3 regions of the Peribacillus sp. NPDC097675 genome follow, and region 2 is predicted to be linked to each of the others. Evidence: riboswitches for the same ligand, from Rfam matches in the RefSeq annotation. Region 2 holds a riboswitch; each other region holds the start of a gene.
The links. Region 2 has a riboswitch for preQ1 ahead of ACQKL5_RS09880 (QueT transporter family protein). Riboswitches for the same ligand answer to the same signal wherever they lie in the genome.

Region 1 (3,156 bases), on a different contig from region 2:
GATGAGGATCAAGGGCAATGATGATGAACATCGAGACTCCTATGATGATGAAATTGAAATATTTCGTAAAAGATGCCATTTTTTCTTTCCATTGAGGCCGGTTCGATATATAAGCTAATGGGCCAAGTATACATAGGAGAATGCCAAGGACCGTTGCCACAAGTATAAAAGGTATGCCAACGATTAAATTTAATAACTGAATGGCTGTAACCACACCTGCGAAAAAGAGAACGACCCAATTGTTTCTTCTTATCATTAGCATTTCACCTTGCATTCAGTACACCTTCTTTCGCTTCCATAACAGGAGATAACCATTCATATTTTTGCAGGTGTTTGTTATCATACACTTCTTTTAGATTGAAAACGGTGGGAATGGTATAGGCACCTTTGTAGAAAATTTCTCCCGCGACTTGAAGGGTAGGGATATGGTAAGAATGCGATAGGGAACGAAACACTTTAGGGTCAGTAAGAGCGACTAAATGGGTAACATTGTGCTTCTCCGCATAATCAATAATGGCACAAAATACATGTTTACCTAGCCTGCCTCGATATGGAGGCAAGACCGCTAAGCTATCGAGTTCCATTACCTTCATGTCGTCTGTTATCACGTCTTCAAATAGTTTTTTGATAAGGGGAGCAGTATCCATACCATAGGGGATGAATTCATAGGTTCCTCCCGGAAGTCCATCATCCGCAATCATTAAAAATAGATCAGACCCCTCTTTGGCAGCTTCGATTTCGAACCCCATTTCATCCCAAGCCGTGTTTTTAATCTGATGGAACGTCTCAAACTCTTCGGACGTTCTAACTTTCTTGTATACGAAGTATTCGTCTTCAAATGTACTCAAACTAGCTCTCCCTTTCTTATACTCTTATATAGTGCAAGGCCTATTTTTCGACATTCGTCCTATTAATAGGTCCATCCTATTGTGAATATCGACCTAAAAAGATAAATATTTACACTTTTTACTTGATTAGTAATGATTATTGTCGAAATCTTTGCAAAAAATTAGAGTTCAGTCCGAAAATACATGTTTTTAGTTAATTTGAAAATTATTGATTTACCTCCACATTCAGGATAAGATTAAGAAGGAAAATAATAAATCCGCTTAAGGTGGAAGAGGTTCTAGCTACCCTCTCAAAAAAACTAAGGAGAACAGCACTCTTTCTTAGGGTGCTGTTTTTTCCTGTATAAGGAGATTGGAAGAAATGACCAGAATTTTATTGTATTTGCTATCCATCGTCACCGCAAATGTGGTCACAGCAGCTTTTTTACCATTACAACTTGGTGTGTTCATCATTCCGATGGGAACATTGTTCATCGGAGGGACTTTCATCTTTCGTGACTTGGTTCAAAATAAATTTGGTAGGGCAAAGACCTATCTTTGCATTATCACAGCACTGATTTTATCAGCAAGTGTATCATTCTTATTAGGGGACACATTATTGATCGTATTTGCTTCTGCGCTATCCTTCGTGGTGGCGGAAACGGCAGATACGGAGATATACACCCGGTTAAAGTTACCCTTGAGCTGGCGGGTGTTTTACTCCGGGGTTGTTGGAGGTTTATTGGATTCCGCGATTTTCGTCGTTATTGGGCTTAGTCCATTGGGGGCGAATATTTTGCCTTGGTCTGCAGTACCGGCAGCCATTTTTGGACAGATCTTCGTTAAAACGATCATTCAGTCTATCGGTGCTGTGCTATTGGGTAAAATTCATGTAAGACTCGAAAAACGGTTAAGTACGGGAGGGAATGCGCTCGATGGATGATGCAAAAAAAGAAGCAGACAAATGCTATTGCTTGGAGGCCTTTCGCGAGAAATATGGTCCGCAAGTCCAGGGAGAATGCCTGAAGTTTTCATGTGCCAATTACAGAAAGCATAATCCGGATAAGCGAGAATCGTGAGTATGCATGTGGTCGTAACCATAAGAAAACCCCGTTGTCCTAACGGGGTTTTCTTATGGTTGTTAGTTCTTTAACCAGGTTAGCATCCGAATCAATTCAAAAGGTTCATACCAGGTTACCCATAATAAAAGGATAAAGAGTGAGGCAACAGAAAAGAATTTCATACTGCCTTTTTCTTTTACGCCTATGGCGATAAAACTAAGAATGGCTCCCACGACTAATGCTACTATGAAACCAAACAAGAAATAGCCCTGAGTAAAGGTATTTAAGAAATGTAATCCAACCCCAATTATTCCAATGCTGCTAAAAGCGATAGATAACCTACTATATTTCATCAAACCCCTCCTTATTTATTCATTTGGGGTAAGATAATTTCCTTTGGAGCATCTCCATCGATGCCCACTTTATATAGGTGATACTGCGGATCACTTACACCGAATTTTTTATCTACCATGAAGTACACGGTCTTGGAGTCGCTACTAAAGACAGGGCGTTCGGTGTATTCATTTAAGTGTGTGAGCTGTTTTTCGGTCTTGGTTTCAAGGTCATACGTATAAAGCTCATATATGAAAGTATCCCCTGATCCCTCGTTTGAGATAGATTGGAAAACCATCGTTTTTTCATCCGGTCCCATTATAAAATCGAACACATCGACCTCTCTTTCAGGATCGGAGACGGTTTCAATTTTTTTATTCTTGAATTCGATTTTAAAGATTCGTTGATGCGTTTCGAAAATTTCATCAGCCGTTTTAGCATTGTCATCATCGTCCGTTTGATAATATGCGGCTTTTCCGTTCCCAGCGATATTTAGAGAACTGAGACCATATTTTTTGAACGTGGTCAATTGGGTAGACTCATTCTTATCGAAATCAAACTCATAGATATCGAGGTCATGTGGACGTGGCCCCGCGATTGGCGAATAGTTTTTATAGGTCCCCGCTCCGATATAAAAGAGGGAACGGTCCTGATCTGAGAATTCAAGTTCTGTGAGGAGAAAATCCGCATCGAATAATTCGCTGACTTTCTTGGATCCCAGATCAAGCAAGTGGACTGTACTCGTTGAATCTTCACCTTGGTTTTTATCTGTTGTAATAAACGCGAGCGTATCTCCTTCAGAGGAAAAGGTGGGATCGAGTATTTGTTCATCGTTTTTGAGTTCGATGACTTTTTCCTCCAAGGATAAGTCCGGATTATAAAGGTTTAATTGTGGTTTGCCTTGATCATGCGTGACATAGGCAAACGTTCCTTGA
Region 2 (3,156 bases):
GAACAATGGGACTTTGATGGTATCGAAGGTCTTGAAATCACCGTTAGGAAGCGGGATATTCTCCTCGCAACGCGTAATTTCCCCCATTTCCCATGTTTCTTGATCGGAGTTTTCGCAGTAAATCAACGATTCTTTGTAAAAATGGGAGTATTCAGCAAGCTCGCTATCTTTTTTTCCTTTATAATCGACATTCTCCAATTGGAATAATTGAAGCCCGACGGTATTTGATTCTAGCCATCTGCCCTCTCCATCTTTAAAGTTAACAAAGTCAACCATTGAGTTAATGAGGGTACTTCGAAGTTGTTCCTCTTCTTTTAATTGCTTAAACTCTTCTCTTTTAGATAGATAGAGAAATAAAATCAATCCGATTAATAGGACAAATACAAATCCCTCTACCCTCTGGAGCAGAATGGATGCCTCTTTATCATGTAAAGTATTAGTAAGGTAGTAATTGAAAAAAATTAATGTGGTCATTCCAGAAAGAATGTAAGTTACTAATATGATGCGTTTTGACATATAGGTCTCCCTGAATTTTCCGACATTTACAAAGATGAAATACATACACATTTTAACAAATTCTAGGGAAAAAATATATGATTCCTCATAAAAAACAGGTATAAGCTTACCTGTTTTTGTTTAAGAATGTTAGGTTCTTTTTTTTCTTGAAGCGTTTAAAGAGAAGGATAAAGACTAAGAGCAGGAAACCGATTACAATTAATGTATATTGATTCATTTCTATGGAGAGTAGTCCGTATGGGATTAAAGATAGAAAGAAAAAGTAAATGAGATTGCCTAATGCGGTTGCCATTAAGAAATCTTTGTAGGTGACGGAGCTAACCCCCGCTGCCAGATTTATTAAACTTGTCGGAATGAATGGGAAAATTCGACCTGTAAAAACGTACATGAACCCATGATCCATAACGGATTCCTGCCAATCATTTCCCATCTTTCTTAAAATCAATGCCTGGAACCAGTGTCTGACACCATAGAAAATGACCCCTGATGCGGCGACGCTTGTAAGCCAACTCCATAAATATCCGAATGTAAAGCCAAAAATTGTAACATTAATTGTTAAGAGTAAAATCAGGGGAATGACAGTAAAGGAGTTCTGAACAATCATCAAGATGAACGTCACAATAAAGGTAAGGAGAAGGTTTTCTGTCAATATGGCTATCACGGATTCCAAATCGCTATTCCAGATCATTGTGAACAATTCCGAATTCAGTCCGATGAAGGTTATTACAATCAAAAGGACGAGTAAAGTTAATATTTTTTTCAACATATCACCACCATTTATCATTTTTCCGGGTATGGGTGAAAAAAAGAGCCGCTGCATCTAGCAGACAGCTCTTTTGGAAAATGAATGTTCTTTTACATTGTATGCAGGGATTTCAAAGCAGCTTTCCAAAATGAATTCTTTTATTCATTATATAAATGATGGGTGCACCGACCAGTAGGACGAGGAACTCTCCGGTAGCTGTAATTGCCCAGGTCCATAAGAATGGTACACCTAAGACTATATTCAATTCCATGGCTATCAGGAACATCGTTAACGTGAATACGAAGATGGTCATGGCCATTCGACCCTTAATGCCCGTTATGAAACGGGAAGAAAAGATGACAAGCAATAAGGCTATTAGAGATTGTCCGACCCCGAAAATTAAATCATATGCCCCTAGCTGTGAAAAGAACAAGTTCGATATGAACACGCCGACGACTATGCCGTATATATATTTTTTATTAAAGATAATAAGATGGTTTAACATTTCGGGTATGCGAAATTGGAGCACCCCAAACATAATCGGTTGAAACACGAATGAGACAGCGATATATATGGCTGCTAAAAGACCATTTATCGCAAGGGTACGAATATTCATTTTTTCTCTCTCCCTAGTTTTTTATCGTGGGATGGTTACGAACCACGTTTAGGCTTTTGTCCGAAGTTTAATAGTATCGTATAAAGGCTAGTTCCGTCAATTTCAAAAGGTATGCGTAATGTGGGATATTCAGGATAAAGGGAGGATGATTAGCTTTAACGTGGTGAAAGAATGGTACTATTCATACAAGTGATGAATTAGGCAAATTAGGGATATATGCAACGATGGAGGGTCATTCATGTTCAATGTAAAGTTTACACATAACGATAGTAGTTATCACAGTCTCAAAAATCTGTACGAGGAAAATATAACGGTCAAGAGCATCGCTCAAGAATTGGAATTCTGCAACAAAGATGAACTGGCGCTTCCCATCAAAAATAAAATGGTAGAAAAGCATTTTGATACATTGGCGGTAGAAGATGAGGGGGAGATCGTTGGGTACATCGATAGACATGAACTTGGTGAAGGGGGAATTTCGGAATACATGAAGGTTTTTTCTCCAAGGGAGCTTGTATCAGATTCAACGCCTTTGATTCAACTATTACATATTTTCAAGAAGAAGACACGGGTATTTGTGCTGGAGAATAATTCGATAAAAAAGTTGATCACGCATGCTGACCTCCAAAAACCACCGATCAGAATGTTGATATTTGGTTATATCACTCTTTTGGAAATGAGACTTAGTGATATTATCTTGCATCGATTTGGGGGGACAAACTGGTACCCGATGATCAGCGACGATCGTCTTCATAAAGCAAGACAATTATATGAGAGAAGAGTGGAGAAAAATGAGGAAATTAACTTAATTGAATGTCTGCAAATTAGTGATAAATTTGACATTATTCTCAAGGATAAAGAATTGAGAACATTTTTTCAAATTCCTTCAAAGAGTAAGGGGAAGAAAGATGCCAATGCCATTCGGAAGTTACGGGATAAGATTTCGCATGCCAATGAACTCGGGTTGGATATGTCTTGGATTGAAATCATAGAAGTGGTCCAAACTTGTGGTAAATTATTGGAAATTTCCGAAACCTATCATTATGAAAGGTACTAGTTCGATAGGATAATGCTCTACCTACTCACTAGAATATTTGCGAAGGCAGTTCCATGCAGTTAAAGAAGAACCCGTCGTTATGCAGGTTCTTCTTTTATATATATAGATTTCATGGACGTCAAAAATCCGGCAGTTCATCCAGGTTATTTTCCTTTATGCCATCCGGCTCGCTTCGCAATATATCCCGACCATATTTATGAAAGACGTCAACATTGGCGAGTGCCC
Region 3 (3,156 bases), on a different contig from region 2:
CCTGCAAGTAAAAAGGAACATTGGGATACCGCTTATGTACGTTCTTTGCATACAGATAATCAACCTTATCAAAGACGACAACCTTCAATGAGAATTGGTTGTCGTGCCTTTTATCGGTTAGCTCTTGTATGATTTGATCGAGTACTTCAAAATCGGTTTTCATCTTTGAACTTGGTGGCTTGGGAGAAATCGTCAATTCATCAATATCGTGAAACCAATCCTGCCAACGACTCCCTTGCGTTTCAACGGCGATTTTGATGTTTTTCTCTTTTAAAAGCACAATCAAGCCGTCGAGATTTTTCAGCAGACCGGGATTGCCTCCCGATATCGTCACAAAAGAAAAACCCTTTCCTCCCTTCGCTTTTAGCTCTGTCCAAATTTCTTTAGCCGTCATGGGGATGATATCTCCCTTTCCTGTGCCATCCCAGGTAAAGGCGGAATCACACCAGACGCAGGAATAATCGCACCCGGCTGTCCTGACAAACATCGTTTTCTGTCCGATGACCATTCCTTCCCCTTGAATGGTCGGTCCGAAAATTTCCATCACAGGAAGTTTACTCACAATCCATCCACTCCCTTCTTGCTTCGGCATAACTCGTCGGTGTTTCGTATAGCCGGACAAATTCGACGCGGGCCCCTTTAACATCCTTGTTCTTTAGGGAATGCGCCATTTTTTCATAAATCCAGACGACGATATTTTCAGCGGTTGTATTCATAAGTGGCAATGTTTCATTCAAGTAGCGGTGATCAAGATGGATTTCGATTTCATTTTTCCAGATCCCTTTCAGTTCACCAAAGTCAATCATCAATCCGCGGGAGTCATTAAAGCCACTTACACCGAAAATGACTTTATAGGTGTGGCCATGCAGATTCTTGCATTTCCCTTCATAATCATGAAGATGATGAGCTGCATCAAACGTGAATTCCTTGCTCACTAACACCCGTCTTTGATGATAGTTCAATTGATTACGATGAATGTCCTGTTCTATTTTTTGAAGCTTATCGACAATCTTGAAACCATACATTATAGACTCACCTGCCGTCTACTCAGATAGTCATCCAAACCATTTTTTCGAAGCTTGCAAGCCGGGCACTGTCCACAGCCATCAGCCATGATTCCGTTATAACAAGTGAGCGTCTTTTCACGAACGAAATCGAATGCTCCGAGTTTGTCCGCCATTTCCCACGTTTCTTCTTTATTCAGCCACATAAGCGGCGTATCTATCACAAAGTTCTGGTCCATCGAGAGATTCAAAGTAACATTCAATGATTTAATGAACACATCGCGGCAGTCAGGATATCCACTGAAATCCGTTTCACAAACCCCAGTTACAATATGCTTCGCTCCAATTTGGCTTGCAAGCACTCCTGCAAACGACATGAACAGTAAATTCCTCCCCGGAACAAATGTTGACGGTAACTCCCCGTCTACTCCATCCACAACGGCAATATCCCTCCTGGTCAATGCATTAGGTGCCAATTGATTCAACAAGGACATATCCAGAACATGATGGGGAATCCCCAGCTCCTTAGCAATGTCCCGTGCGCATTCAATTTCCAAGCTGTGCCGCTGATTATAATCAAACGTCACCACTTCCACTTCATCAAATCTCTCCATTGCCCAGAACAAACAGGTGGTACTGTCCTGTCCTCCGCTAAACACCACTACTGCCTTTTCTTTCTTCATCATTTGGGTAAAACTCCTTTTCACAGAAAAAAACAGCACCCTAAGAATAGAGTGCTGCTTCTCCTTAGTTTTTTTAAGAGGGTAGCTAGAACCTCTTCCGCCTTAAGCAGAATATCTTTATTGCTAAAGTAATCATAACGTATATCTTATTGGGTTATCAATAAATATCCATTTTAAAATGATATTCCCAATTACACTATTTCCTTATTTTTTTCATTGTTAAACTTAATATATTCTTTACCTTTTCCGATATACAAAAGGTAAACTACTATACCGAAAAAGGGGACATCTACTTGAAACGAATTAAAACAAAGATATTGATTACATTTATGTTAGTCATTTCTTTATGTATCATCTTGGGGGCCTACAGTATTTACAGTAGCAATAAGTCTCTTACCAATTCTAGAGATATTATCGACCACGAGTTACCTCTTCTTATCAAAGATGAGCAATTACTATATAACATGTCACAAAGAGTGGCAATGGCTAGGGGCTATATTTTATTTGGGGATAAAAAATATAAAGAAGATTTCCTAGCTTATACTGAAGATAGCAAAATCCTTCAGGACGAACTCTTGGCTATATCTAATTCTGAAAGAACGAAGAAATTGATTGAAAAAAGTATAGATTGGAGAACCATGCTTGAAGAACGCGTCTTTACTCAGTATGAGCAAGGAGATGTAAAGCAAGCTAAACAAATATTATTAAATGAAGTGGCACCCATCAGCATTGAAGTAATGGCTGGTTTTAAGGAGCTCGCTTCCGAACGAGAAAAATTGATCGCTGATTCTGGTGAGAACATTGTCAGCAGTGGCGAATCCGTTAAAAAGACGAGTATTATTTTAACCGTTATTACCATCATAGCCGGAATTAGCTTTGCTCTTATTACTGCCAATCTCATTACAAAACCCCTTCTAAAAATTCGCGATAGAATGAAGTTAGTGGAGAATGGTGAACTGAACCACGAACCACTTAAACAGACAACACAAGATGAACTCGGGGAATTGACGCTTTCAGCCAACGAAATGCAGAGAAACCTTCGCGAAATCATTGAAAACATGTTGAATGTTTCTGAATCCGTTACGAGCAAAAGCGAAGAGCTGACCCAATCGGCACATGAAGTTCAACAAGGAAGCAGTCAGATAGCAACCACCATGTACGAACTATCGGAAGGTTCGGAGTCACAAGCCAACCAGGCATCCGAAATTGTCCGTATGATGGAAAAATTCTCAAGCAAAATTCAGAAGGCTCATCTAGAAGGAGAAGAAATTACCCAAACTTCCACCGAAATCCTATCCTTGACCAAGGAAGGAATGACGTTAATGAACAATTCGGTGCAGCAAATGCAAACGATTGACGGTATCGTCAAACAGGCCGTAGAGGAAGTAAAAGGCCTTGATTCGCAATCTCAGGAAATTTCACAGCTTGTTCAGGTTATACAAGACATTTCCAATCAAACCAATTTACTT

Region 1: another riboswitch for preQ1. It lies ahead of ACQKL5_RS07300 (VUT family protein); the one in region 2 lies ahead of ACQKL5_RS09880 (QueT transporter family protein).
Region 3: another riboswitch for preQ1. It lies ahead of queC (7-cyano-7-deazaguanine synthase QueC); the one in region 2 lies ahead of ACQKL5_RS09880 (QueT transporter family protein).

What each region holds. Positions count from the first base shown of each region.
Region 1 is NZ_JBNNSK010000004.1:13,113-16,268, reverse strand. Features, by position in the region: gene ACQKL5_RS07310 (methyl-accepting chemotaxis protein) at 1-256, opposite strand, end outside; gene ACQKL5_RS07305 (GNAT family N-acetyltransferase) at 264-848, opposite strand; PreQ1 riboswitch class I at 1,115-1,157, shown strand; gene ACQKL5_RS07300 (VUT family protein) at 1,210-1,770, shown strand; gene ACQKL5_RS07295 (hypothetical protein) at 1,763-1,906, shown strand; gene ACQKL5_RS07290 (hypothetical protein) at 1,969-2,241, opposite strand; gene ACQKL5_RS07285 (hypothetical protein) at 2,253-3,156, opposite strand, start outside.
Region 2 is NZ_JBNNSK010000005.1:214,772-217,927, reverse strand. Features, by position in the region: gene ACQKL5_RS09890 (ATP-binding protein) at 1-516, opposite strand, end outside; gene ACQKL5_RS09885 (TVP38/TMEM64 family protein) at 623-1,279, opposite strand; gene ACQKL5_RS09880 (QueT transporter family protein) at 1,392-1,877, opposite strand; PreQ1 riboswitch class I at 1,885-1,929, opposite strand; gene ACQKL5_RS09875 (hypothetical protein) at 2,116-2,931, shown strand; gene ACQKL5_RS09870 (DUF3892 domain-containing protein) at 3,050-3,156, opposite strand, start outside.
Region 3 is NZ_JBNNSK010000004.1:18,727-21,882, forward strand. Features, by position in the region: gene queE (7-carboxy-7-deazaguanine synthase QueE) at 1-562, opposite strand, end outside; gene queD (6-carboxytetrahydropterin synthase QueD) at 555-1,025, opposite strand; gene queC (7-cyano-7-deazaguanine synthase QueC) at 1,025-1,687, opposite strand; PreQ1 riboswitch class I at 1,746-1,788, opposite strand; gene ACQKL5_RS07335 (methyl-accepting chemotaxis protein) at 1,981-3,156, shown strand, end outside.